3 regions of the Chitinimonas violaceus genome follow, and region 1 is predicted to be linked to each of the others. Evidence: predicted binding sites of a transcription regulator. Region 1 holds the regulator's gene; each other region holds the start of a gene.

Region 1 (7,861 bases):
GATCCTTTCCGGGGTCTTTGAAGGTAAAACAACGGGAGCGCCCATTGGCCTGCTTATTCGTAACCAAGATCAGCGAAGCCAGGACTATGGAAAGATCGTAGAAACCTTTCGCCCCGGCCATGCTGACTATACGTATTGGCATAAATACGGCGTACGTGATTACCGTGGTGGTGGCCGTAGTTCCGCCCGCGAGACGGCAGTACGTGTGGCAGCCGGCGCCATCGCCAAAAAATGGTTGAAAGAAAAATACGGTGTCGTCATCCGTGGTTATATGAGCCAGCTGGGCGAAATCTCCATTCCCTTCAAAGACTGGCGTCATGTAGGCGAGAATGCGTTCTTCGCCCCGAATGATGATCTGATTGATCAGTTAGAAGCCTATATGGATACGATTCGCGGGGAACGGGATTCTGTGGGCGCACGCATTGAAGTTGTCGCAGAGAATGTGCCTGTAGGCTGGGGAGAACCTGTTTACGACCGTCTGGATGCCGATGTCGCCTATGCAATGATGAGCATCAATGCAGTGAAAGGTGTCGAAATCGGCGATGGCTTTGATACTGTCTCGCAACGCGGTAGTGTGCATGGCGATGAACTCACGCCTGAGGGTTTTGCCAGCAACCACGCTGGGGGGGTTCTCGGTGGGATTTCGACCGGGCAGGATATCTGCGTCAGCTTAGCGCTGAAACCTACTTCCAGCATTCCTCAACCCCGCAGTTCCATCGACAAAGCAGGTAACCCCGTCGAGGTCTCAACAACCGGCCGGCATGACCCTTGTGTTGGTATCCGGGCAACACCGATTGCAGAGGCGATGCTTGCACTGGTACTTATCGATCATGCACTACGTCACCGTGCCCAGAACGCCGACGTAGTAGTCAATACCCCACGTATTCCGGGCCATATCAAATCATAAGGGACTGCCTGACATTCCTTTTGCAGCAAGTCCAGCATGAAAAAGCCGACCCCAAGGTCGGCTTTTTCAATTTCATCCACACTAACACGACTGCATTCGTATTGGTTGTTTAACCAATACGCCTAGTTAGACTCAGCAGCGGCCGCCTCTGTAGCAGCGGTGGTGGCTGCGGCAGCATCAGTAGCCGGAGCAGCAATCACTTCAGCCGCTTTCGCCACAGGCACTTCCGGCGGAATAACCTCTTCCCTTTTACCGCAAGCAAGCAATCCCAAAGTAATTAGTACAACAACAAACTTGTTCATATTCCAACCCTTGTTCAATGTCCGTCATGCACAGTTGTCAGGAGCACAAAGCCCTGATCGCGGTTGCGCAATAGATCACGAACAGACTCTAACTAAGGCAACTACCAAAGAAAAAGCCGACCCAGGGTCGGCTTTTCATATGCGATTACTCGCTGCGCCAAATTATGGCTTTGGAGCTTCAGCTGGTGCAGGAGCGGCAGGCTCAGCGGCTGGGGCTGCAGCAGGAGCGGTAGGTTCAGCAGCAGGAGCAGCTGCGGCATCAGCAGCAGGGGCGGCAGGAGCAGCTGCTGCGTCAGCAGCAGGAGCGGCGGCAGCGTCAGCAGCAGGAGCTGCAGGTGCTTCAGCAGCAGGAGCAGCGGCTTCAGCAGGAGCTTCTTCCTTTTGACCGCAAGCGGCCAGACCCAAAGCGATCAGCGCAGCAACGAGGAGCTTGTTCATGGTTTTAACCTTAGTAAGTGTGAGTTCTAAATAAAACTTGTAAGCAATCGACCGTTGATCGAGGGCTTTGAAACCTTTGACGCATCAAATTCGACCGACGGCAAAATTCTAGCAGCTTTTAAGGAAAAAACCAGTGTCAAATTGCGGTGCAACATCAGCATCAACCTATCCTGTTAAATAGAAAGCCGGCGTCCCTCGCTCGGTGGCTCGGCCCGTGACCATAAATCATCGAATCGCTGTTGGCATAATGTTCGCACCGTTCCTGATTCACTCGCCTCACCACGCATGGAGGTAGGAAAAAAACGGCGCACTACTCCAGCCTCACTTAGCAGGAATTGCTCACCCGGTGCTTTATCAACTTCATTGCTTAGACGTATTTCTACAGCATGACCGAATACAGTTAATAACTCAGTCAGATGCGAACATTTACGCCAAAACCATGCATCATCGTGTAACAGGATTTTGACCCGCGCCAGATTCGATCCGGCCAGGAACTGACGGATTAATGTTGCCAATTCGGGTTTCTCAATACCGCTGCTACTTAAATCAGTATCAAACCAGTAAAGGCTCCGCTCAGCTTTGCTTATCAATTGCTGAATTTGATCCTGATAATCAAGCAGGGAATCAAAACTATTAGCAGACATAATCATTACCCAATGAAATAACGAAAGAGTCCAAACACACCATAAAGCGCGAGCAATAACCCAACAACTTGTCTAAGCCACACTTTCTGCCGCCAATGCAACAGTTGATTAGCTACCAAGCCCATCGCCATCAAGTTAGGCAATGTGCCCAATCCAAACGCTGCCAGGATAGCTGCGCCTGACAATGCAGAGCCACTCGCCAAGGCTGCCGTTGCTGCGGTATAGACCAAACCACAGGGTAGCCACCCCCATATTGCGCCGGCAAGGAGGGCAGCTGGCATGCTACGCAAAGGCAATAAAGCACTTAAACGGGGTTGAAGATGCCGCCATAACGGCACGCCAGCCCGCTCCAGCCGAGCCAACCAAGGCGACCATCCTGCAAGGTACAGGCCCAGCATCACAACCAATAACTGCGAGACCACATACAGGATTGTCTGCAAATATAAGGCTTGTGACGCCAATTCCAACGTTCCCGATATCCCACCAAGCAGCGCACCGATTGTAATATAGGCAGCCAAGCGGCCCAGATTCACAGCCAAAAGCAAATACACACGCTGGCCTGATATATTCAAGCCTAATGCAGTGACAAGGCCGCCGCACATGCCAAGGCAATGTACGCCGCCGAGAAAGCCCGCCAGAAACCACGCTGCCAAACCAACCAGATCTAATGTACCAAGCATAAGTAGAGTTTATTTCCAAGCCTCGTAGGCTTGTTTGAAGCGGCGCAAGGTCTGCTGCAAACGGGCTATCGAGGGTAAAACACAGCACAAAAACTGAAGTGTACGTTGGTGCATAGGAATTTTGAGCAACACATGCATTTCGCACCTACGCCCAATTCAGTGTTCGAGACCTTTTAATGTCCGGCATCCCAGAAGTCATTCCTCTCGTTGAACTACGTTCCAGTTGTGTTACGTGCAGCTTGCGCGAGCTATGCCTGCCTATCGGACTCGCTGCTGACGAGCTTGTCCAGCTTGATGAAGTTATCCGTCAGCGTGTCCCGGTGAAGCGTGGAAAAGCCCTTTTCCTCGCAGGCCAATCTTTTCATTCATTGTTTGCAGTCAGAACGGGTTTCTTCAAAACTACCATCCTGTCCGAAGATGGCCGGGAACAAGTCACTGGCTTTCATATGGCCGGGGAATTACTCGGTCTTGATGCATTGGGTGGGGGCAAGCATGCGTGCACCGCCATTGCTTTGGAAGACGGTGAAGTTTGCGAGCTACCCTTTACTCAGCTGGATAGCTTATCGCGCCAAATCCCGAGCCTGACACGACACTTCTACAAATTGATGAGTCGGGAGATTGTACGGGACCAAGGTATGCTGCTACTGCTGGGCAATATGCGGGCAGAAGAACGTCTCGCGGCTTTTTTGGTCAATCTGTCCCAGCGATTTGAAGCCCGTGGTTTTTCCGCCAAAGGCTTTCACCTTCGGATGACGCGGGAGGAAATTGGTAGTTATCTCGGCCTCAAACTTGAAACTGTCAGCCGAGCCTTTTCGCGCTTCCAAGCTGATGGCTTGATCAAGGTACACGGCAAACAGATCACCTTGCTGAACATCACCGCGCTAAAAGGGCTGCTCGGTACTTGCCATGTTGCCCAATAAGCCACAAAAACAAAGGCGACCAGATGGTCGCCTTTGTTTTTTTGTTTAAATTCGAGTTCCCAGAACCTGTTCAAAGAAACCCACTCACAGTCAACAGTCCAAGCCGTGCTTTGAAAAGTGGGCAATAGCTTGGTGCCTATGAATCTCCATACAGTCAGGATCAGGGCTTAGGTGCTGCTCTGCACCCTGCTGACAGCTACTCGCGACAGATCGCACAGGTTCTAAGGCGTCAGATGGGCTTCGCTATCATCTTGATGCGGCTTGTTGAAGTCGACAGGGCAATAACGATTGATCTCGCTACGATCCCGCTCGAAGAAGAGCGTTAGGCCACTCGACAGGCCAGCAAACAACCAACATACAAAAAAACCACATGAATAAGCCACAACACGGCTCTCAAATAAAGGCTCACCGCTAAAACTCAATTCGAGCGGGTCAAAGAGCGTGAAGAACAAACTATTCAAGATACCCGCTACCAGAAACGAGGGCCAAAGCACCAGGATAGACTTCAATTTCATGCGGTAGGTCTCCATGATCAGATTCCGATCTTGCGCCGGAACTGGAAAGCATCCTACTCTCGGCTTCGCCCAAGGAAAACCCCTATTAATCAATCACCTATTACTAAAACTGATGCTGCGGCGCAGCATCTATTCAGGCGATTCGATGAATATTTCAGCAAACTGAGCAGAGTCGACCATACTTCTATGGCAGTTGCTTGTTAATACTGAGCCTAACTACTTCGGAATCCTTGAAATGCGCTTGTCGCTCGATGCCCTGGTCGTCCTCGACGCTATTGATCGAAAAGGCAGTTTTGCCAGTGCTGCCAGTGAGCTACACCGAGTACCTTCAGCAATTACCTACACCATACAAAAGCTTGAACAAGATCTAGACGTACTGATTTTTGATCGCAGTGGGCATCGCGCCAAACTCACACCAGCCGGCCAGGAATTGTTGCGTGAAGGCCGACCACTGCTTGATGCCGTGCTTGCCCTTGAAGCACGGGTAAAGCGAGTCGCGACAGGTTGGGAGCCCGAACTGCGTATCGCGGTTGGTGATCTCATCGATTTCGATGTATTGCTGGAGTCCATTGCAGCCTTCGACCGCGTTGGTGGTGAAACACGGTTGCGTTTCCTACACGAAGGGTTCGGTGGCGTTTGGGATGCGCTGTATACCGGACGCGCCGACCTTGCTATCGGCGCACCGGATGAAGCACCACCTGGGGGCGGGTTTCGTAGCCAACCCCTAGGTTGGGTGGAATTTGTTCTTGCCGTTGCCCCACAACATCCGTTGGCACGTGAGCCACAACCGGTACCCATGCATATAATCAGAGCGCATCGGGCAATTAGCGTGGGCGATAGCTCACGTATTTTGCAGCCCCGCACATCCGGTTTATTGACCGGCCAAGCGACACTTACTGTCGCGAGCCAGCGCGATAAATTACGCCTGCAATTGGCAGGTATGGGTGTTGGCTTCCTGCCTCGGCGCAGCGCCGCCCCTTATCTGGCAAGTGGAAAGCTGATAGAACTACGTGCGGAGGAAGAAAAACCGGTCGCGCAACTGAACGTCGCCTGGCCCAGCAAATTACGTGGCAATGCATTACGTTGGTTTCTCGAACATCTCAGTAACGAGGCCATACGACGGCGGCTCTGTGAGCAATCCGAGCGGGATGATCTTATATGCGATTAATTGTAACGGCCGCACCGGAAACAGTGCAGACCAGACTGGAACGAGCAGGTTTGAGTAGCTCAGTCTGGAATGGCACTGGTGCAACTAAACCACCGCCAGACAAGCGTGAAGCCTCTGTATGGCTTTACAACGGTTCGACTTTGCCTGCCATCAAAGACCATGACCTGCTTATCTATGCAGCTACCCCCATACCCGACCAGCTGCCAGACAATGCCATTACCGTGGCATGGCAAGACAGTCCATTCGCCAGTCAGTATGGCTTTCAGTTGGCCGCAGGCGGAACTATCGAGATGTTAAAGCGCGCGGAAGATATCCTGGATACGCTTGCACCCATGCCCAGAGGATGGCTGCATGCCGGCGGGCACCTGGCGCCGCAATTCTTGTCGCAACTTGCACAGGAAGTAGGTAGTGGCTTATTGGGACTGGCCACAATGATACATACCATCCCCTTCGCCACATTTCACCCGCTCTGGGTTGGACAGCAACAATTACAAGCCAAGATTACAACGCTTGCTGCTGCCTATTTGCAAAACAGCCAGGATGAAGACTACCGACCGTTTCACGCCCAACCGCCGCTTTTTGACTTCATGTCGGTGCCGGTCAGTGATACAGACTCACCAGCACGCCGCTTAGCACACGTGCTGACGTGGCTTAGTAGTCACAGCAACTTTTCAAAGCCACCCCAACCAAGCAGACAATAAAAAACCCCACGCAAAGTCGTGGGGTTTTTGCTATCTGCTCGCCAACCGAAGCATGAATCTTTTCAGCACGTTATCGCGCCGACAGCCGACTCCCGCAGGTCAGCAGGTAGATTTACGCAGCAACATTCGGCGACGACTTGCGCGATGCGCTCTTTGCCACACCAGCGGCAGCCTTGGCCGAAGTCTCTGCAGCAGCAACGCCTGCCTCGGCAAAGTCACTGGTCACCTTCTTAGCGGTTTTGGCAACAGTGTCGTAGGCGGAAGCCGCGGTTGCCACTGCTGTTTTAACAGCAGAAACCATGATTTCAGAACCGGCTGGCGCTTGCTTCACCGCTTTGTCCAGGCTGGAAACCAAGTTTCTATTGAATTCAACAACCTGCTCTTCAACAAATGCGCCCAGCTCAGCTTGTGTGCTGCTGGTGGCTTCATAGACATTTTTTGCAACAGCCAGCGCCTTATCTACAGCAGGTTGCGAGATATACTGCTGCAACGCAAACAGGCCCTGCATATCTTTCACTTCGGAGAATGCCTTGGCGGTAGTGGTGTTATCGGCGATCAGATCGCGGGCAACATCGAGCTGCAGGGCAAAGAAACGCTCAGCACCGGCAAGGGCAATGTTAGACAAACGGATCGACTTTTCTACTTGAGCTTGGCCGAGTGCGGCGAAATCGGTGGTAGCAAACATTATGGTCTTCTCCTAGCTTGACATGGGTAGTTGCAACTGCGTTCAGATTAAAAAATCTTGCACCGCAGCATTAACCCATTATGAGGAGTACCATAATTAGAGTCAACAGATTTTGTGCAATGCACAAAATGATTGATTACTAATTTTTCGTTATTTAACAGCCACTTGAAAAGTAGAGCAAAAATGCTATTGCGGCGACGCAATTTAAGCAGGTGTTTTCTGCCGAATCGCTAAAATCGCTTGATTACGCAAAGTCTTACATAAGGACAATTCCTTGGGTCCCAACATCAAACTGCCCGCCTCGAGATTGTCGGCATAAAACACCCCAACGATCTTTCGGTCAATCACAACCGGCATCAACAAAAAGGTCTTTCCCGGCCCTATCTGCCGGAACCAAGCTGGAATTCGATTTTGTATCCCCGGATTATCAATATCCTCAATCAACATGTCGGCATTCTTTGCCAGCGTCACACGGAATACATCCGCACTATCGTCAAGCGGCAGGCTGAACTTTGGCAGGAACTGATCGATATCCTCGCCAAAGCCGAAACGACCCACAATCGCATTACGTTGCACACTACGGGTGGCAATCAATGCACGCTGCGCCCCCAAACTACGATAGAGGGTTTCCAGAATAATGCGCAGCAAATCATTCAGCTTGAACTCCCCGATCAAGGTCTCAGCCACCTCCTGAATGCAGTTCGCCAAGGCGTCGATAACCAAAGGCCTGTCTTTGACATCAGCTTTAATGGCATCAAGTAAAGGTGGTAGATCTGTAGGCGATGCGACGGGCACCGCTTCCTTCCCAGCCTCAGCATCTGCTGCTACTTCTTCATCATCTGGCTGGCTGATAGTCAGTGCGGGCAAACCCGCCAGCTGGCGTAAACGCAACAACGCACCA
Region 2 (7,861 bases), on a different contig from region 1:
TGCCGTCACCTAAAGCATCTTTCCAAGCAGGCATGCGGTTCTTGCGGCCATTGGTGATGGTTTCGATGATGGCGCGTTCACTGCCGCCATACAGCCAGATCTTGTCGGTAAGGTTAGGCGCGCCGATCAATTGGCTGCCCTTGCCATCGGCCTGATGGCAGGCCACGCAAACCTGGGCGAAAGTTGTTTCACCACGGCCTGCACGTACCGCGTCGTAATTCCGGCTGGCGAGCTTGAGCACGTAGTTGGCGACGTCCTTGACCTTTTCTTCACCAAAGGCCGCGCCAAAGGCCGGCATTTGGCCCGAACGACCATTGTTTATGGTTTCCACGATTTTTTCGGGCGTGCCGCCATAAAGCCAGTCGTTGTCGGTGAGGTTCGGGAAGCCTTTCGCACCGCGTGCATCGGAACCATGGCACTGCATGCAGTAGGTCAGAAACAGGCTCTGGCCGGACTTGTGTGCTTCCTCATCCTTGGACAGCGCAACGATATCGACTTTCAGGTACTTATCGTACAGGGGTTTGATAGCCGCTTCCTTCGCAGCCGACTCCTGCTCGTACTGACTGATCTTTGTCCACTTCAACACACCCGGGAAGCTGCCCAGACCGGGATATAGAACCAGATACACCACTGCGGTGACGATGGTGATGTAGAAGAGTCCCATCCACCACATGGGCAGGGGATTGTTGTACTCCTCCAGATCTTCGTCCCACTTGTGGCCGGTTACATCGGCCTGTTGCCCTTTGGGTAGCTTGACCACGCTCTGCGATCTGAGCAGATAGGTCAGCCAGATCAGCGACAGCACAACGATGCCGGTGACCCAGTAGCTCCAAAATTGGCTAATAAAATCGCTCATTTACTTACTCCCGGCCTGCTCATGGGGCAGGTCGTCGTCATTGATCGGCTGCATGGCGGCTTCGTCAAACCGCTGACTGGCTGGTTTGCCATAGGCCCATAGGGCGATGGCAACGAAACAAGCCAATCCAGCCACAGTGAGTACTTCCCGAAACAGATTGATATCCATGGCAAAGCTCCCGCTTAGCGTATGCCCTTCAAAGCAAGGCCCAGGCCCTGCAAGTAGGCGACAACCGCATCCATTTCCGTCTTGCCGTCCACAAGCTTTGGTGCTTCAGCAATTTCAGCATCGGTGTAGGGCACGCCAACCTTACGCAGTGCCGTCATGCTGGCTTGTACTTTGGTTGGGTCAACCTTGCCGGATGCCAACCATGGGAAAGCGGGCATGTTCGATTCGGGCACAACATCGCGTGGATTGGTCAGATGCACCACATGCCATTCATCCGAGTAACGGCCGCCGACACGCGCCAGGTCGGGACCGGTACGCTTGGAACCCCACTGGAACGGATGGTCATAGACGGACTCGCCAGCAACCGAATAATGGCCATAGCGTTCGGTTTCGGCACGGAAGGGGCGGATCATCTGCGAATGGCAGTTGTAGCAACCTTCGCGCAGGTAAACGTCCCGACCTGCCAGTTGCAGTGCGTCATATGGCTTTACGCCTGGCGTGGGCTGCGTGGTGGACTTGGAGTACATCAATGGCAGGATTTCCACCATCATGGCCACGCTGATAATCAGTATCGTGAATACGATCAGGTAGCCGACATGCTCTTCGATCAATCTTTGAATTCTGTTCATGACGTCTCTCGGCTTAAGCGTGGGCGTGTTGCAGAGCAGGAATCGGCGCATCCACCGACTTCCCCTGCATGACGGTGCGGGCCACGTTGTAGGCCATCACGAACATACCACTAAGGAATAATGCTCCACCCAGTACGCGGATGTAGTAGTAGGGGTAGCTGGCCTTGACTGAGTCAATAAACGCGTAGGTCAACGTGCCATCCGCATTGGTGGCACGCCACATCAAGCCTTGGGTCACACCCGAGATCCACATCGCGGCGATATAGAGCACCACGCCCAGCGTTGCCATCCAGAAATGTGCTTCGATCAAGGGAATGGAGTACATCTTGTCACGGCCCCACAGGCGTGGGATCAGGTAGTAGATGGAACCAATCGAGATCATGGCAACCCAACCGAGGGCGCCAGAGTGCACGTGGCCAATGGTCCAGTCGGTGTAGTGGCTCAGTGCATTGACGGTCTTGATCGACATCATCGGGCCTTCAAAGGTCGACATGCCGTAGAAAGACAGTGCAGTAATCAGGAACTTCAGGATCGGGTCGGTACGCAGCTTATGCCACGCGCCGGACAGGGTCATGATGCCGTTGATCATGCCGCCCCAGCTTGGCGCCAACAGAATCAGGGAGAAGACCATACCCACGCTTTGCGTCCAGTCAGGCAGCGCGGTGTAGTGCAGATGGTGTGGTCCCGCCCACATATAGGTAAAGACGAGCGCCCAGAAATGCACCACCGACAGGCGATAGGAATAAACAGGACGGCCCGCTTGCTTGGGGATGAAGTAGTACATCATCCCGAGGAAGGCGGCGGTCAGAAAGAAGCCCACCGCGTTATGGCCATACCACCATTGCACCATGGCATCCACAGCGCCGGCGTAAGCCGAGTAGGACTTCCACATGCTGACGGGTACGGCCATGCTGTTGACGATATGCAGCAACGCCACCGCCAGGATGAAAGCACCGTAGAACCAGTTAGCCACATAGATGTGTTTTTGGGTACGTTTGGCAATGGTGCCGAAGAACACATAGGCGTAGGTAACCCAGACTATCGTGATCAGCACATCGATAGGCCATTCCAGTTCTGCGTATTCCTTACCCTGGGTATAACCCAGCGGTAAAGTGATCGCGGCGAGGACGATAACGAGTTGCCAACCCCAGAACGTAAAGGCTGCGAGTTTGTCGGAAATCAGGCGTACGCCACAGGTGCGTTGCACGACGTAGTAGCTGGTGGCGAACAATGCGCTGCCGCCAAAGGCGAAGATGACCGCATTGGTATGTAGTGGACGTAAGCGGCCGAAATGGAAATAAGGACCGTAATTCAGTTCTGGCCAAGCCATCTGAGCGGCGATGACTACGCCGGCCAGCATACCCACAATCCCCCAGACTACCGTCATGATGCTGAACTGCCGCACCACTTGGTAATTGAAGGTTTCCACCCCGTGATGGGGTTCAAGCGCCGAATTGGCTTGCATGGAAGTCTCCGAAAACGCGTATAAAACAAACAGGCCGTATTGCGATACCGTACGCAGCCTGAGGTAAACAGGGGGCGCGACCGTAGCAGAACCGGATTTGTTGGTGGTTGCTGCAGCGTAGGTACCAGGGGGCTCGTTCAGCCTACCGCAGACACCGGATGTCGGCCTTGACTTATATCAACCGCGTCAGCGGCGCACTGAATAAGTACGGGACGAGGCCGAGAAAGTACCTGCATATCAGTACTTAAATCTTTGCTGCGAAACCGCAAATCTTACCGTCAGCTAGGGCGGCGGGCAATCGAGCATTTACTCCCAAAGGTCCATGTAGAGGGCAATTCAGCTTGCTGGAGGCTACTCATCAAGAACGGTTCTCATTTTTTAAGGACAATTTCTTAATTACGGGTATGGCCGGCTTGTCTGCTGACTCAGCCAAGCAATTGTATCGAAAGGCATTTCGTCGGCATCTCTGCTAGCTATAGTCCGCGGCTGAGCAGAAAACAAAAACAAAAAACGGCGAACCTGGGTTCGCCGTTTTTTTCGGGGTCGCTACTTAGATTTAGTGATGATGACCATGTGGGCCGTGGACGTGGCCGTGGTCCAGTTCTTCCTTGGAAGCAGCCCGGACTTCTGCAATCGTAGCGACAAAACGGATGCGCTTACCGGCCAGCGGATGGTTGCCATCGACCACGACTTTGCCGTCGGCGATCTCGGTTACGGTGAACAGCATCACGTCACCGCTTTCAGGGTCATCGGCTTCAAACATCATGCCGACTTCCAGTTCTGCCGGGAAAACGTCCTGGGATTCAATACGCACCAATTCAGCGTCGTATTCGCCAAAAGCATCGTCGGGCTCCATGGTCACGTCGATTTTCTCGCCGACTTTCTTGCCATGAAGGGCTTCTTCCACCACAGGGAAAATGCCGTCGTAGCCGCCATGCAGGTAAACCATCGGCTCGTCTGGCTGGGTTTTGTCCAGCGAGGTGCCTTCGGCATCAAACATTTCATATTGCAGGGCGACTACCGAGTTCTTCGCGATTTCCATGGGCGGATTTCCTTGGGGTGATGCCAGTCAGGCATCAAGTTGCTGAATGAGTTTGAGGACATCCGCCGCATGCCCGCGCGGAGCAACGTTATACAGCGCGTGGCGCAGCGTGCCTGAGCGATCGACGATGAATGTCGAGCGGATGGTGCCGAATTTTACCACGCCATTGCGTTCCAACTGCCGAAGTGTGTGGTAGCTCTTTGAAACTTCTGATTCGCTATCGGATAAAAGCCGCACCAAGAGGCCGTGCCTGTCGCGAAAAACCTCATGGCAGAATGGGTCATCCAGGCTGACACCGAGCACCACGGTGCCGGACTTCGCAAAGTGTTCGGCCAGATCAGTGAACTCCAGGGCCTCCACTGTGCACCCTGGTGCGTCATCACGATGATAGAAATACAGTACGACTTGCTGTTTATTGCGATAGTCAGACAATCTGACCATATCCATTGCGGCGTCGGGTAGCTCGAAGTCGGGTGCAGCTTGGCCTGGTGTCAGCATATGTACCTCGGTGAATTTCCCCCTGCTGCATGGTCTGGCCTGGGATGCGATAATCGGGGCCACCTTACTTTTCCCCTATATAGCCCAGATGCCCAAATCGCTACTCGGGAATCTGACAGCCGAGCAATTTCTGTCCGATTACTGGCAAAAGAAGCCCCTCTTGATTCGCCAGGCCGTGAGCCAGTTCGACTGGCAACCTGAACTCGCCGATCTGATCGCGCTTGCAACGCAGGATGATGTCGAGTCCCGCTTGATTGAGAACAAACAGGGTAAATGGTCTTGTGAATCCGGACCTTTTCGGCCGAATCGCTTCAAACGCTTGCTGCCCACGGATTGGACTGTGTTGGTCCAGAACGTCAACCATCATGTTCCGTTTGCAACCGAGTTACTGTACCGATTCGACTTCATTCCCCATGTGCGCCTCGATGATTTGATGATCAGCTATGCGCCAGCCGGTGGCGGCGTTGGTCCTCACTTTGACAGTTATGACGTCTTTTTGCTCCAGGTTGGCGGCAAAAAGCGTTGGCGTATTTCCGCGCAAACTGACCTGGATTTGGCGGAAGATGCGCCGCTCAAGATATTGAAGCGCTTTGAAGCCGAGCAGGAATGGGTGCTGGAACATGGCGACATGCTCTATCTGCCGCCCAAATACGCGCACGAAGGCGTAGCGTTGGAGGCAGGGCAAACGTGGTCTATCGGTTTTCGTGCGCCGAGCGCGCAGGAGATGGGCGGGGCATTCCTGGATTTCCTGCGGGATCGGATCGAACTTGATGGCTTATATGCCGACCCTAATCTGCAAAAGCCCATTGATCCAGCACGGGTGCCCTACGATTTTGTAGTACGCATTAAAGCCATGCTGGATGGCATACGCTGGAATGAGGCTGAGGTGCGTGAATTCATTGGACATTATTTTTCCGAACCCAAAGCCCACGTGTTCTACGACTCGCCGGACGAAGAGGACAGCGAGCCCGCCTTTGCCCGCAAGTTGGCCAAGCAAGGCGTTCAGTTGGACATGAAAACCGTACTGCTTTTTGACGACGCACGCTTTTACATCAACGGCGAAACGCTGGACGCAGGGCTGGATGCAATTGAACATTTACGACAGTTAGCTAACCAACGTCGACTGCCACCCGCCGTTTATCCTGCTACGCTCATTGCTGCGCTTTACCCCTGTTACCAATACGGATACCTGCATCTTGGCTAAGTACGCCTTCCCTTCTGACTGCCCCTGCGGCAGTGGCAAGTCCTATAAAGACTGCTGTTTTATGTACCACATGGAAAAAATCCACGCACCGACGCCAGAGGCGCTGATGCGTTCGCGTTATGCCGCTTACGTGCTGAAGAAGGCGGATTACCTCTTGTACAGCTGGCACCCGGATACCCGGCCGGCCGAGTTAGACCTTAACGACGATGTGAAGTGGGTTGGCCTTACCATTGTTGGGACGGAGCTTGGCGTGGATGGTCTGGAGGGTACGGTTGAGTTTGTCGCCAAATATAAGATTGGTGGCAAGGCAGCCAAGATGACGGAAAAGAGTAATTTCGTCCGGCAGGGTAATCGCTGGTATTACTTCGACGGGGACGTCGAGGAGTGAACTGCTAGCAGCGGTAGATGCCATCTGCCTTGAGCACAGCTGCAGCAAGATCATGTTGCTCAGCAGTACTGAGCGCGAGGATGCCCATCGCTTTTTTGAACAGAATGCCTATCAAGGCGACCGCAAGCGTGGTTTTGTGAAATATCGTCGATCTTTCGGCAACCCGTTTTCGGCAGGCGAGCCCTGCGCTGCATTGGTTGAAAAGGAAACCCTATGAGTAAGCTAACGATTAGCACCCAGTTTGATTCTGGTTCTATCGAGGTGGTCAGTTTGGTTGATCATCGTGACATCCAATTGCGAATCAAGCCTGACAATGCGAGTGAATTCGCTCAGTGGTTTCATTTCCGCCTGCAAGGGGCTGTAGGGTTGCCGACGCAGCTGCGGTTTTTAAATGCCGGCAAGTCAGCATATCCGGATTGGTATGGTTACCGCGTGGTGGCTAGTTACGACCGCCAGCACTGGTTCCGTATCCCCACGGAGTTTGATGGTCAGGTCATGACAGCGAGTGTCACCCCTGTAGCCAACAGTATTTACTTCGCCTATTTCGAGCCGTACAGCTATGAGCGGCATCTCGATCTGATCGGCTTTGCCGGTGAATCGGACAAGGTCGAGCTGGAGCATCTTGGGAATACCCTGGATGGCCGGGACATGACACTCTTGCGCATTACCGATGAATTGGCGCCTGTACCGCTGGGGAAGAAGAAAAAGGTTTGGCTGACTGCACGGCAGCATCCAGGTGAAACCATGGCTGAATGGTTTATCGAAGGTTTTCTGGAACGCCTGCTTGATGTGGACGACCCGGTCAGCAGGGTATTGCTGAGTAAGTGCTGTTTCTACGTCGTGCCAAATATGAATCCAGACGGTGCGGCAAGGGGTAATTTACGGACCAACGCGGCGGGCGCCAACTTGAATCGCGAGTGGCAGAACCCATCCATGTCACATAGCCCGGAAGTGTTCCTAGTTCGTGAGAAGATGCTGGCGACAGGTATCGATCTTTTTCTGGATGTACATGGCGATGAAATCCGCCCTTATAACTTCGTGGCTGGTTGCGAGGGAAACCCAGGTTATAGCGACAGGTTGCATAAGTTGGAAAATGCTTTTAAAGCTGCTTGGATGGCCATCTCACCCGATTTCCAGGACGTTCATGGCTATGAAAAGGAAGCCCCGGGCCAAGCCAATCTGACCTTGGCAACGAACTGGGTCGGGCAGCAATTTGATTGCCTTGCCTACACCATCGAAATGCCCTTCAAGGACAACGCGGACCTGCCCGATGAGGAATACGGCTGGAGTGGTGAGCGTTCCAAGAAGTTGGGAGCTGGCGTGTTGTCGCCTATTTTGGCGATGGTTGATCAGGTCCGTTGATTACAAAGGGCTTCCTGGCTAAAAGACACCTCGCTGGTGCGAGGTGTTTTGTTTTCTAATGGCACCCGTATGGAAGGAATATTTTTGGTGCATCTCGCGCAGGCATTTCTTTCAGCACATGAAATAGTCGAGTAAAATCCTCGGCCTTTTCCGACGCTTCCCAGAGCCATCAATGTTTGCGCGACTACGTGAAAATATCGCCATTGTTTTCGAGCGTGATCCGGCTGCACGCTCGACGTGGGAAGTGCT
Region 3 (7,861 bases), on a different contig from region 1:
AACTATTGGGCGCTGTTTGACAGCCTAGGCGCTTACGAGTAGGCTTTCCTTGAGCGGCATCAAGCCTGGCTAGTTCAGGATAAAGTATTTAAAAATCAATAACTTGATTGTTGATTGACTGGCCGCCATACAGCAGGGCTTCCAGGGCGTCAGGGTCTGGAATCTGTACGTCACGCTTATCTACCTGGATCAAACCCTTAACGCTGAGCTGGTGCAGCAGCCGCGACAGGGTTTCCGGCGTCAGGCCCAGCTTGGAGGCGATCACATTCTTATAGAACGGGAAATGCACCTGGCCGTTTTCTCGTGGCTGCTTGAGCAGAAAACTGATCACCCGCTGTGAGGCGTTCTGCAGATTGATGGTTTCGATGTCTTGCACCAGGGCATGCAGGCGCAGGGACAAGCCGGCCAGCATGCGGCGGGCAAAGGACGTATCGTGGTCAATGGCGGCGTAGATGTCCTGCTTGTCGATCCAGATCAGCAAGGTGTCTTCCAGGGCCTGCGCCTGCACCATATACGGCTTGTCGAGAAACATGACCGCCTCGCCAAAGGCTTGGCCGGGGCTGAAGAACTCGATCACTTTCTCCTGCCCGCTGGGGGAGGGTATGGCCAGCTTGATGCCGCCAACCGCCACCACATATAGCCCGTTGGCCGGATCACCCCGGTGAAACACGAACTGATGCTTGGCCACCCGCACCTGCTGACTGGCGCGGGCCATCAGCGCTAGTTGATCGGCGTCCAGGTTACGGAACAGTGGCAGGCGTAGCAGTAAGGAATCCACATCTAGTTTATGGGCCATGGACGTGTGCCTCAGGTGCGAGAAAGATGGGTCGATGCTAGGCGCTGACAATGGCGCTGGATATTCACCGAGTGGGCTAGATACATCGGCAGGTTCGGTAGGTGCTGGTGAGTGCTCCTCTATCGGTATTCAAATTGCTCAAACCACTCGGCCAATTGGCTTTGGGCCCGGATGCTCAGCACCGCATCCGGCGGTACATCGGGGCTGCTGCGGTAGCGCTGTACCGCATAGTGGCGCACGCCGCTTTCGGCCAGACCTTTGGCGAGCTTGAGCAGACGTGCTTCGCTGAGCCAAGCTGGGCTCCAGGTAGTACGGCACTCAAACTTGCTACCGGCTGCCAGTAGCATTTCCAGACAAATACCGGTGGGCCCGCGACTACGCGGGCGGCCAGTCAACGCGTCGTATCCTTCCGGGTCGGTTTTGATGTCAAGCCCCACCCAGTCGAGATAAGCCAAAACAGCGGCCAGGCGATTGGGGTAGATGCCGGCACTGTGCAGCGCCACTTTGAAGCCCATGGTTTTCACTGTCTTGATCATCTCGGGCAGGGCGGCTTCACTCAAAGGCTCGCCGCCCGAGAACACCACCCCATCCAACAGCCCACGGCGGCTCTGCAGCCAGTTGCACATGGCGGCCCATGAATAGCGGCAGGCTCGCTCCTGCAGATGCGGGTTATGGCAGTAGTGGCAGCGCCATGGACAGCCGCCGATGAACAGCACGGCGGCCAGATGGCCGGGCCAATCCACGCTGGAGAACGGGACTAACCCTGCCAACGCAGGCTCATCGGGACCAAGCTGCGCCGGCTCTGCTGCCAGCAGGCGCAGCGGAATGTGCCAGTCAGCCAGCGGCGATATTTCAGACATGATGCTGTTCGGTGAAGAAGCGGCGCTCATTGAATTCTCCTTGCTTGCCGGTGTTGAAGGAGGAGACCGGGCGGTGGTAGCCCATGACGCGGGTCCAGACTTCGCAGCGGGTGCGCTGAGCGTTATCAAGCTGGCGAGCGGTGGTGGGGACGGGGGTGACGACGGCTGCGATCATGGTGTGGTTTCCTGGTTGGAGTAGGTGGTGGGTTAATTGCAGCAAGCCGGTTCACGGGCCAGCAGCTCGGCATCACACTTGGGGCAGTAGGGGTGGTGCCCGCTCAGGTAGCCGTGCTTGGGGCAGATCGAGAAGGTGGGTGTGACGGTGATATAGGGCAGGCGGAAATTGCTCAGCGCGCGGCGTACCAGCTGCTTGCAGGCCTCGCTGCTGCTGATGGCTTCGTTCATATACAGATGCAGCACGGTGCCGCCGGTGTACTTGCCCTGCAGTTCTGCCTGCAGGGTCAGCGCCTCGAACGGGTCGTCGGTGTAGCCGACCGGTAGCTGGCTGGAGTTGGTGTAGTACGGTTGCTCGGCGCTGCCAGCCTGCAGGATGTCAGGCCAGCGCTTGTTGTCTTCGCGGGCAAAGCGGTAGGTGGTGCCCTCGGCTGGTGTGGCTTCCAGGTTGTACAGGTGGCCGGTACTTTCCTGGAACTCGGTCATCCGTGCCCGCACATGGTCTAGCAGCCGCACTGCCATGGCATGGCCTTCCGGCGCGGTGATGTCGTAGGTGTCCCGGCTGAGGTTGCGCACCATTTCGTTGATGCCGTTCACGCCCAGGGTGCTGAAATGATTGCGCAGGGTGCCCAGATAGCGCTTGGTGTAAGGGTATAGACCCTGGTCGATATAGCGCTGCACCACCTTGCGCTTCACTTCCAGCACGTCGCGGCCCAGGTCCAGCAACCGGTCCAGCGCCGCCAGCAGGCCGGCCTCGTCATCCCGATGCAGATAGCCCAGCCGGGCACAGTTGACGGTGACTACCCCGACCGAGCCGGTTTGCTCGGCCGAGCCGAACAGGCCATTGCCGCGCTTCAGCAATTCTCGTAAATCCAGCTGCAGCCGGCAGCACATCGACCGCACCATCTGCGGCTCCAGGTCGGAATTGAGGAAGTTCTGGAAGTACGGTAATCCATACTTTGCGGTCATTTCGAACAGCAGCTCGGTGTTCGGGTGATTCCAGTCAAAGTCCGGCGTGATGTTGTAGGTGGGGATCGGGAAGGTGAAAGCGCGGCCCTTGGCGTCGCCGGCCATCATCACCTCGATATAGGCCCGGTTGATCAGGTCCATCTCGACCTGCAACTCGCCGTAGCTGAACGGCATCTCCTCACCACCGATATAGGGAATCTGCTCGGCCAGGTCGGCGGGGCAAGTCCAGTCGAAGGTCAGGTTGGTGAACGGCGTCTGGGTACCCCAGCGGCTGGGCACGTTCAGGTTGTAGATCAGCTCCTGCATGGCCTGTTTCACCTCGCGATAGCTCATGCCATCGTGGCGGATAAAGGGCGCCATATAGGTATCGAAAGAGCTGAACGCCTGGGCGCCGGCCCATTCGTTCTGCAGGGTACCAAGGAAGTTGACGATCTGGCCGATGGCGGCCGACATGTGCTTGGGCGGTGTCGCTTCCACCTTGCCGGGTACGCCGTTAAAGCCCTCGGTGAGCAGTTGGCGTAGCGACCAGCCAGCGCAGTAGCCGCTGAGCATGTCCAGATCGTGGATATGGATATCGCCCTCGCGGTGGGCCCGGCCGGCTTCGGGGCTGAGTACATGGCTGAGCCAGTAATTGGCGGTGACCTTGCCCGCCACGTTCAGGATCAACCCGCCCAGGCTGTAACCCTGATTGGCATTGGCGTTGACCCGCCAGTCGCGTTGGTCCAGGTACTCCTCCATCGCGCTTTCCACATCCACCAGGGTGTGTTTGAGATCGCGCAGGCGGGCGTGCTGCTCGCGGTAGACAATGTAGGCGCGGGCGGTGCGCCAGCAACCGGCGGCGACCAGGATTTCCTCGGCCCGGTTCTGGATGGTCTCGATGCCAGGGCAGGGTTGGTCGGCCAGGCTGGCCAGCATACGCTCGGTCAGCAGGCCGGCGACAATGGGGTCGAATTCGCCGGTGGCGCGGCCAGCGGCAGCCAGGGCTTGCTGGATTTTGCTTGGGTCGAAGGCGGCCAGTGTGCCGTCACGCTTCAATACTTGCTGCGGATGCATAAAACACTCCATCTAGTATTTATTGGTGAAGACTAGCACTAGATATAGTGTTTTAGGGCGGGTGGTGGGCGGTGGTTTGTAAAGGTTTGACCGAGGTCAAGTTTGCGAAAAAAGCGTGGGAAAGGAGTTCAGCACCGATGTAGAAACAGGGTGATCAGCAGTACCGCATCCTGCACGCATACCAATGCATGGGGCTCGGCATCTTGCAGATAAACCAGTGCACCGGCGGTGAGCTGATGGGTCTGGTCGTGGCAGCTGAAGCGCACTTCGCCGCTCAGGCATTGCACGCTCATAGCACCTGCCGCCTTGTGCGATTGCATCTGCGCGCCGGCAGGCAGGCTCAGGCGGAAAATCTCGATATGCGCATCACGCACCAGTACTTCATTGGAGGCCGGCGTGTTGGCGAGCGGGGCGGATATCCAGACCAGATCGCCAGATTTTGCGTGGGTTTGGGCCATGTACGGACTCCTGGTCGTGCCACCCGGCCGTGGTGTTGCTTTACTTGCTCAGATGGTTTTTGAATAGCGCACCAGCGGCTGACCGGTCTGCAGGTAGCGATCAAACACCATCGCAACATTGCGTACCAGCAAACGGCCTCGGGGCAAGACCTGCAACTGATTTGCGTCCATGTTGATCAGCCCGTCATCGATCAGCGCTTGTAGCTTGGACATTTCGGCCTGGAAGTAATCCCTGAAATGGATTTGCCATTGCGCGGCAAAGTCGGCCAGCTCGATGCGGAATTCACACATCAGCTGTTGAATAAGATGACGGCGCAACTCGTCGTCGCGGCCCAGACTGATGCCGCGGAACAAGGGCAGCCGCCCGGCGTCCAGTTGCGCATAGTAGTCATCAGTGCCGCGGACATTCTGGTTGTAGCTGGGACCTATCTTGCCGATGCCGGAAACCCCCAGCGCCAGCAGGTCGATATCGTCGTGGGTTGAATAGCCCTGGAAGTTGCGGTGCAGGGTGCCGCTACGCTGGGCGCGCGCCAGCTCGTCATCGGGCAGGGCAAAGTGATCCATGCCGATATACACATAGCCGGCATCGGCTAATTTGGCGATGGCCAGGCTGAGTAGCTCCAGCTTGGTGTCCTGGCTGGGCAGGTCAGCTTCGTTGATCTGCCGCTGGGTTTTAAACAGGTGTGGCAGGTGGGCGTAGTTGTAGATTGATAGCCGATCCGGCCGCGAGGCGATGACCTTGTCCAGCGTTGCGCCAAAACCCGGTAGTGTTTGCAGGGGCAGACCGTAGATCAGGTCGATGGACACCGATTTGAACTGGTTGTCCCGAGCCGCATTGATGACTCGCAGTGTCTCTTCCTCGCTCTGGATGCGATTGACCGCCTGTTGCACCGCCGGGTCGAAATCCTGCACGCCCAGGCTCATGCGGTTAAAACCAAGCTCACCCAGCAGCGCGATGGTGGCGGGCTCAACCTTACGCGGGTCGATCTCGATCGAGTATTCGCCCTCATCTTTAGGGGCAAATTCAAAGTGCTTGCGCAGGGTGCCTAAGAACCTGTCTAAAGTCTTTCCTAATCCAACGAGATGCTTGATCCTTGCCGGATGAGAACCCCTTACCCCAGCGATATCAGTCGCGAACAGTTCGAACACATCCGCCCACTGCTCGAAAGCGCCCGCAAAAAGACCAGCCCTCGCCGAATCGACTTGTACGAGGTGTTTTGCGCCGTCCTCTACCTCCTCAAAACCGGCTGCCAGTGGCGCATGCTGCCTGCCGAGTTCCCCAAATGGCGTACCGTGTATGCGTACTTCTCCATCTGGCGCGAGGTGCAAGAAGATGGAGCCAGCCTGCTACAACAGGCGCTTAAAAAATCAGGTTGGCGCGGCCCGTATCAAACTGGGGCGGAGCGCCAATACGACGTTCTTGATCGTCGACGCGCAGAGCGTGAAGAACACCGATAACGCTAGGCACAAGGGTTACGACGCCGGCAAGAAAGTGTCGGGTATCAAGCGTCACATTGCGGTGGATACTCAGGGTCTACCGCATGCAATAGCGGTTACCACGGCTGAAGTAACGGACCGTAAGGGGATACTGCAGGCAATGATGCAGTGGCGTGGCAATCTGCAGCAGGTACACAGCGTTTTGGCGGATAGCGGCTATGTGGGGAAGCCGTTTGCAGAGGCGGTCAATGAGTTGATTGGCGCGACGGTACAGATTGCCAAGCGTAGCGAGCTGCACACGTTCGCGGTGATGCCACAACGTTGGGTGGTGGAGCGTAGCTTTGCGTGGCTGGAGAAGTGCCGACGGTTGTGGAAGAACTGCGAGCGAGAACTCAACACGAGCTTACAGTTCGTCCATTTGGCTTTCCTCTCGGTACTGCTCAAAAGACTTTAGACAGGTTCTAACAGCCGGCTTAGCTGCGCATCGGACAGAAAGGTTGGCGTACCGCCGCCAAAATGCAGCTGCTCTACCCGTGCCTTGCCGGCAAACAGCGGTGCTTGCAGGGCGATTTCCTTATCCAGATAGTCCAGATAGACCTCGGCATGGCCACGGTTCTTGGTGATGATCTTGTTGCAGCCGCAGTAGTAGCAGATGGTGTTGCAGAAAGGGATATGCACATACAGCGAGAGCGGTGTCTGCTGCCCGGCCGGGAAAGCGCGTGCGACCTGATCGCGGTAGCTCGTCTCATCGAAGCCGGCATGAAAGCGGTCGGCAGTTGGATACGAGGTATAGCGCGGGCCATTGCTCGCCATGCGGGCAATCAAGGCTTTATCAAACTGCAGGCCATGCACCGAAAATGCATCGTCAGTGGCTGGGCTGGAGGAGTGGGGAGCGGTGTTCGACATAGCGATAGGTCCTAAGGAATACCCGGCGTTGCGCACTTAGCGCGCGCTGGCGGCCGGGTAAAAATGCAGCTGAGCCAGCAATGGTGCCGGGCTGACGACCAGATCTGCCAGGGTGGTTTGATCCAGGGTGGCATAGAGGGTTTCAAACGCGTGCCGCAGCACACCGGCCAATTTGCAATCGGCGCTGATGCGGCATTGGTTGTTGGGCGAAAAGCATTCCACGATGGCACCGTCGCCTTCGGCGCTGCGTAGCACCTGGCCGATACGAATCTGCTGGGCCGGGCGAGCCAGCCGGATACCGCCGCCCTTGCCACGCAAGGCAGCCACATCGCCCTGTTTGACCAGGTGGTTCACCACCTTCATCAGGTTGTTAGCGGAGATGTCGTAGGCCTCGGCAATTTGCTGGATGGTGACAAGTTCATCCGGATGTACGGCCAGGTACATCAGTACGCGCAGGGTGTAATCACTAAAGCTGGTGAGTCTCATGCAATTGCCTCGAACGTAGGCCTCTTTGGGTGGCGTTACCGAAGTCTATACCCGTGGGGATCAATCCCAAGGCGGCCGGGCGCAGTCAGCGCACCCTGCCGCCTCACTGGGTATTAACGCCGGGCCATGGCCAGTTTGCCGCTGGCAGTTGCGGCTTGCACTGCGGTGGGGCGGCGTAGCAGGCGCCAGGCAAACAGCGCCAGCAGCACTACACCGACCGAGAACACCGTGTCACCAGGTACGCGCAACCAGACCAGGGCGGTCATGACAGCCGAGTGGATGATCTCCGGTGAACGGGCATACCACAGACCTTGGCTGACGCTGGCCCAGGCTTGATAGATACCTGCTGGCAGCAACGACAAGAACACCATCATGCCCAGGCCGATATTCATGGCCCAGAACGCGGGCTTAAGCAACTTGTCTTGCCAGTGCTCCCGTGGCGACAGGCCGCGTAGACAGAACAGCAACAAGCCTATCCCCAGCATGCCGTATACGCCAAACAGCGCGGCGTGGCCGTGGGCGGCAGTCATGTTCAAGCCCTGCAGGTAGTACAGCGCGATGGGTGGGTTAATGGCAAAGCCCAACAGCCCGGCACCCACGGTATTCCAGAAGCCAACCGCCACAAAGCACAGAATGGGCCAGCGATAGCTGGCTACCCAAGGCGCTGCATTGGCGCGTTGCAGGTTGCGATAACCCTCCAGGCCGACCAGCGCCAGCGGTAC

The links. The regulator FNR, encoded in region 1, switches genes on or off when oxygen is low (the NO sensors DNR and NnrR bind a similar motif). The targets are predictions, from matches to a motif close to TTGATNNNNATCAA.
Region 2: ccoN (cytochrome-c oxidase, cbb3-type subunit I) is a predicted target of FNR. The motif match lies at 3,286-3,299, and genes of this name have one in related genera.
Region 3: ACUHMQ_RS02740 (ribonucleoside triphosphate reductase) is a predicted target of FNR. The motif match lies at 3,939-3,952, and genes of this name have one in related genera.

The regions. Positions count from the first base shown of each region.
Region 1 is NZ_JBQXDJ010000028.1:42,842-50,702, reverse strand. Features, by position in the region: gene aroC (chorismate synthase) at 1-907, shown strand, start outside; gene ACUHMQ_RS11390 (hypothetical protein) at 1,030-1,209, opposite strand; gene ACUHMQ_RS11385 (hypothetical protein) at 1,372-1,647, opposite strand; gene ACUHMQ_RS11380 (DUF7931 domain-containing protein) at 1,821-2,291, opposite strand; gene ACUHMQ_RS11375 (sulfite exporter TauE/SafE family protein) at 2,297-2,971, opposite strand; gene fnr (fumarate/nitrate reduction transcriptional regulator Fnr) at 3,148-3,891, shown strand; gene ACUHMQ_RS11365 (hypothetical protein) at 4,113-4,406, opposite strand; gene ACUHMQ_RS11360 (LysR family transcriptional regulator) at 4,642-5,574, shown strand; gene ACUHMQ_RS11355 (hypothetical protein) at 5,565-6,275, shown strand; gene ACUHMQ_RS11350 (phasin family protein) at 6,388-6,960, opposite strand; gene ACUHMQ_RS11345 (HDOD domain-containing protein) at 7,165-7,861, opposite strand, start outside.
Region 2 is NZ_JBQXDJ010000023.1:17,931-25,791, forward strand. Features, by position in the region: gene ccoP (cytochrome-c oxidase, cbb3-type subunit III) at 1-856, opposite strand, end outside; gene ACUHMQ_RS10010 (cbb3-type cytochrome oxidase subunit 3) at 857-1,024, opposite strand; gene ccoO (cytochrome-c oxidase, cbb3-type subunit II) at 1,039-1,653, opposite strand; gene ccoN (cytochrome-c oxidase, cbb3-type subunit I) at 1,667-3,118, opposite strand; gene ACUHMQ_RS10025 (FKBP-type peptidyl-prolyl cis-trans isomerase) at 3,675-4,160, opposite strand; gene ACUHMQ_RS10030 (peroxiredoxin) at 4,188-4,658, opposite strand; gene ACUHMQ_RS10035 (JmjC domain-containing protein) at 4,669-5,862, shown strand; gene ACUHMQ_RS10040 (YchJ family protein) at 5,855-6,250, shown strand; gene ACUHMQ_RS10045 (hypothetical protein) at 6,303-6,467, shown strand; gene ACUHMQ_RS10050 (M14 family metallopeptidase) at 6,464-7,612, shown strand; gene cysE (serine O-acetyltransferase) at 7,785-7,861, shown strand, end outside.
Region 3 is NZ_JBQXDJ010000004.1:115,319-123,179, forward strand. Features, by position in the region: gene ACUHMQ_RS02725 (Crp/Fnr family transcriptional regulator) at 89-796, opposite strand; gene ACUHMQ_RS02730 (anaerobic ribonucleoside-triphosphate reductase activating protein) at 916-1,686, opposite strand; gene nrdD (anaerobic ribonucleoside-triphosphate reductase) at 1,649-1,831, opposite strand; gene ACUHMQ_RS02740 (ribonucleoside triphosphate reductase) at 1,864-3,852, opposite strand; gene ACUHMQ_RS02745 (cupin domain-containing protein) at 3,981-4,310, opposite strand; gene hemN (oxygen-independent coproporphyrinogen III oxidase) at 4,359-5,459, opposite strand; one part of gene ACUHMQ_RS02755 (IS5 family transposase) at 5,412-5,674, shown strand; one part of gene ACUHMQ_RS02755 (IS5 family transposase) at 5,673-6,201, shown strand; gene ACUHMQ_RS02760 (radical SAM protein) at 6,198-6,653, opposite strand; gene ACUHMQ_RS02765 (RrF2 family transcriptional regulator) at 6,690-7,139, opposite strand; gene ACUHMQ_RS02770 (cbb3-type cytochrome c oxidase subunit I) at 7,253-7,861, opposite strand, start outside.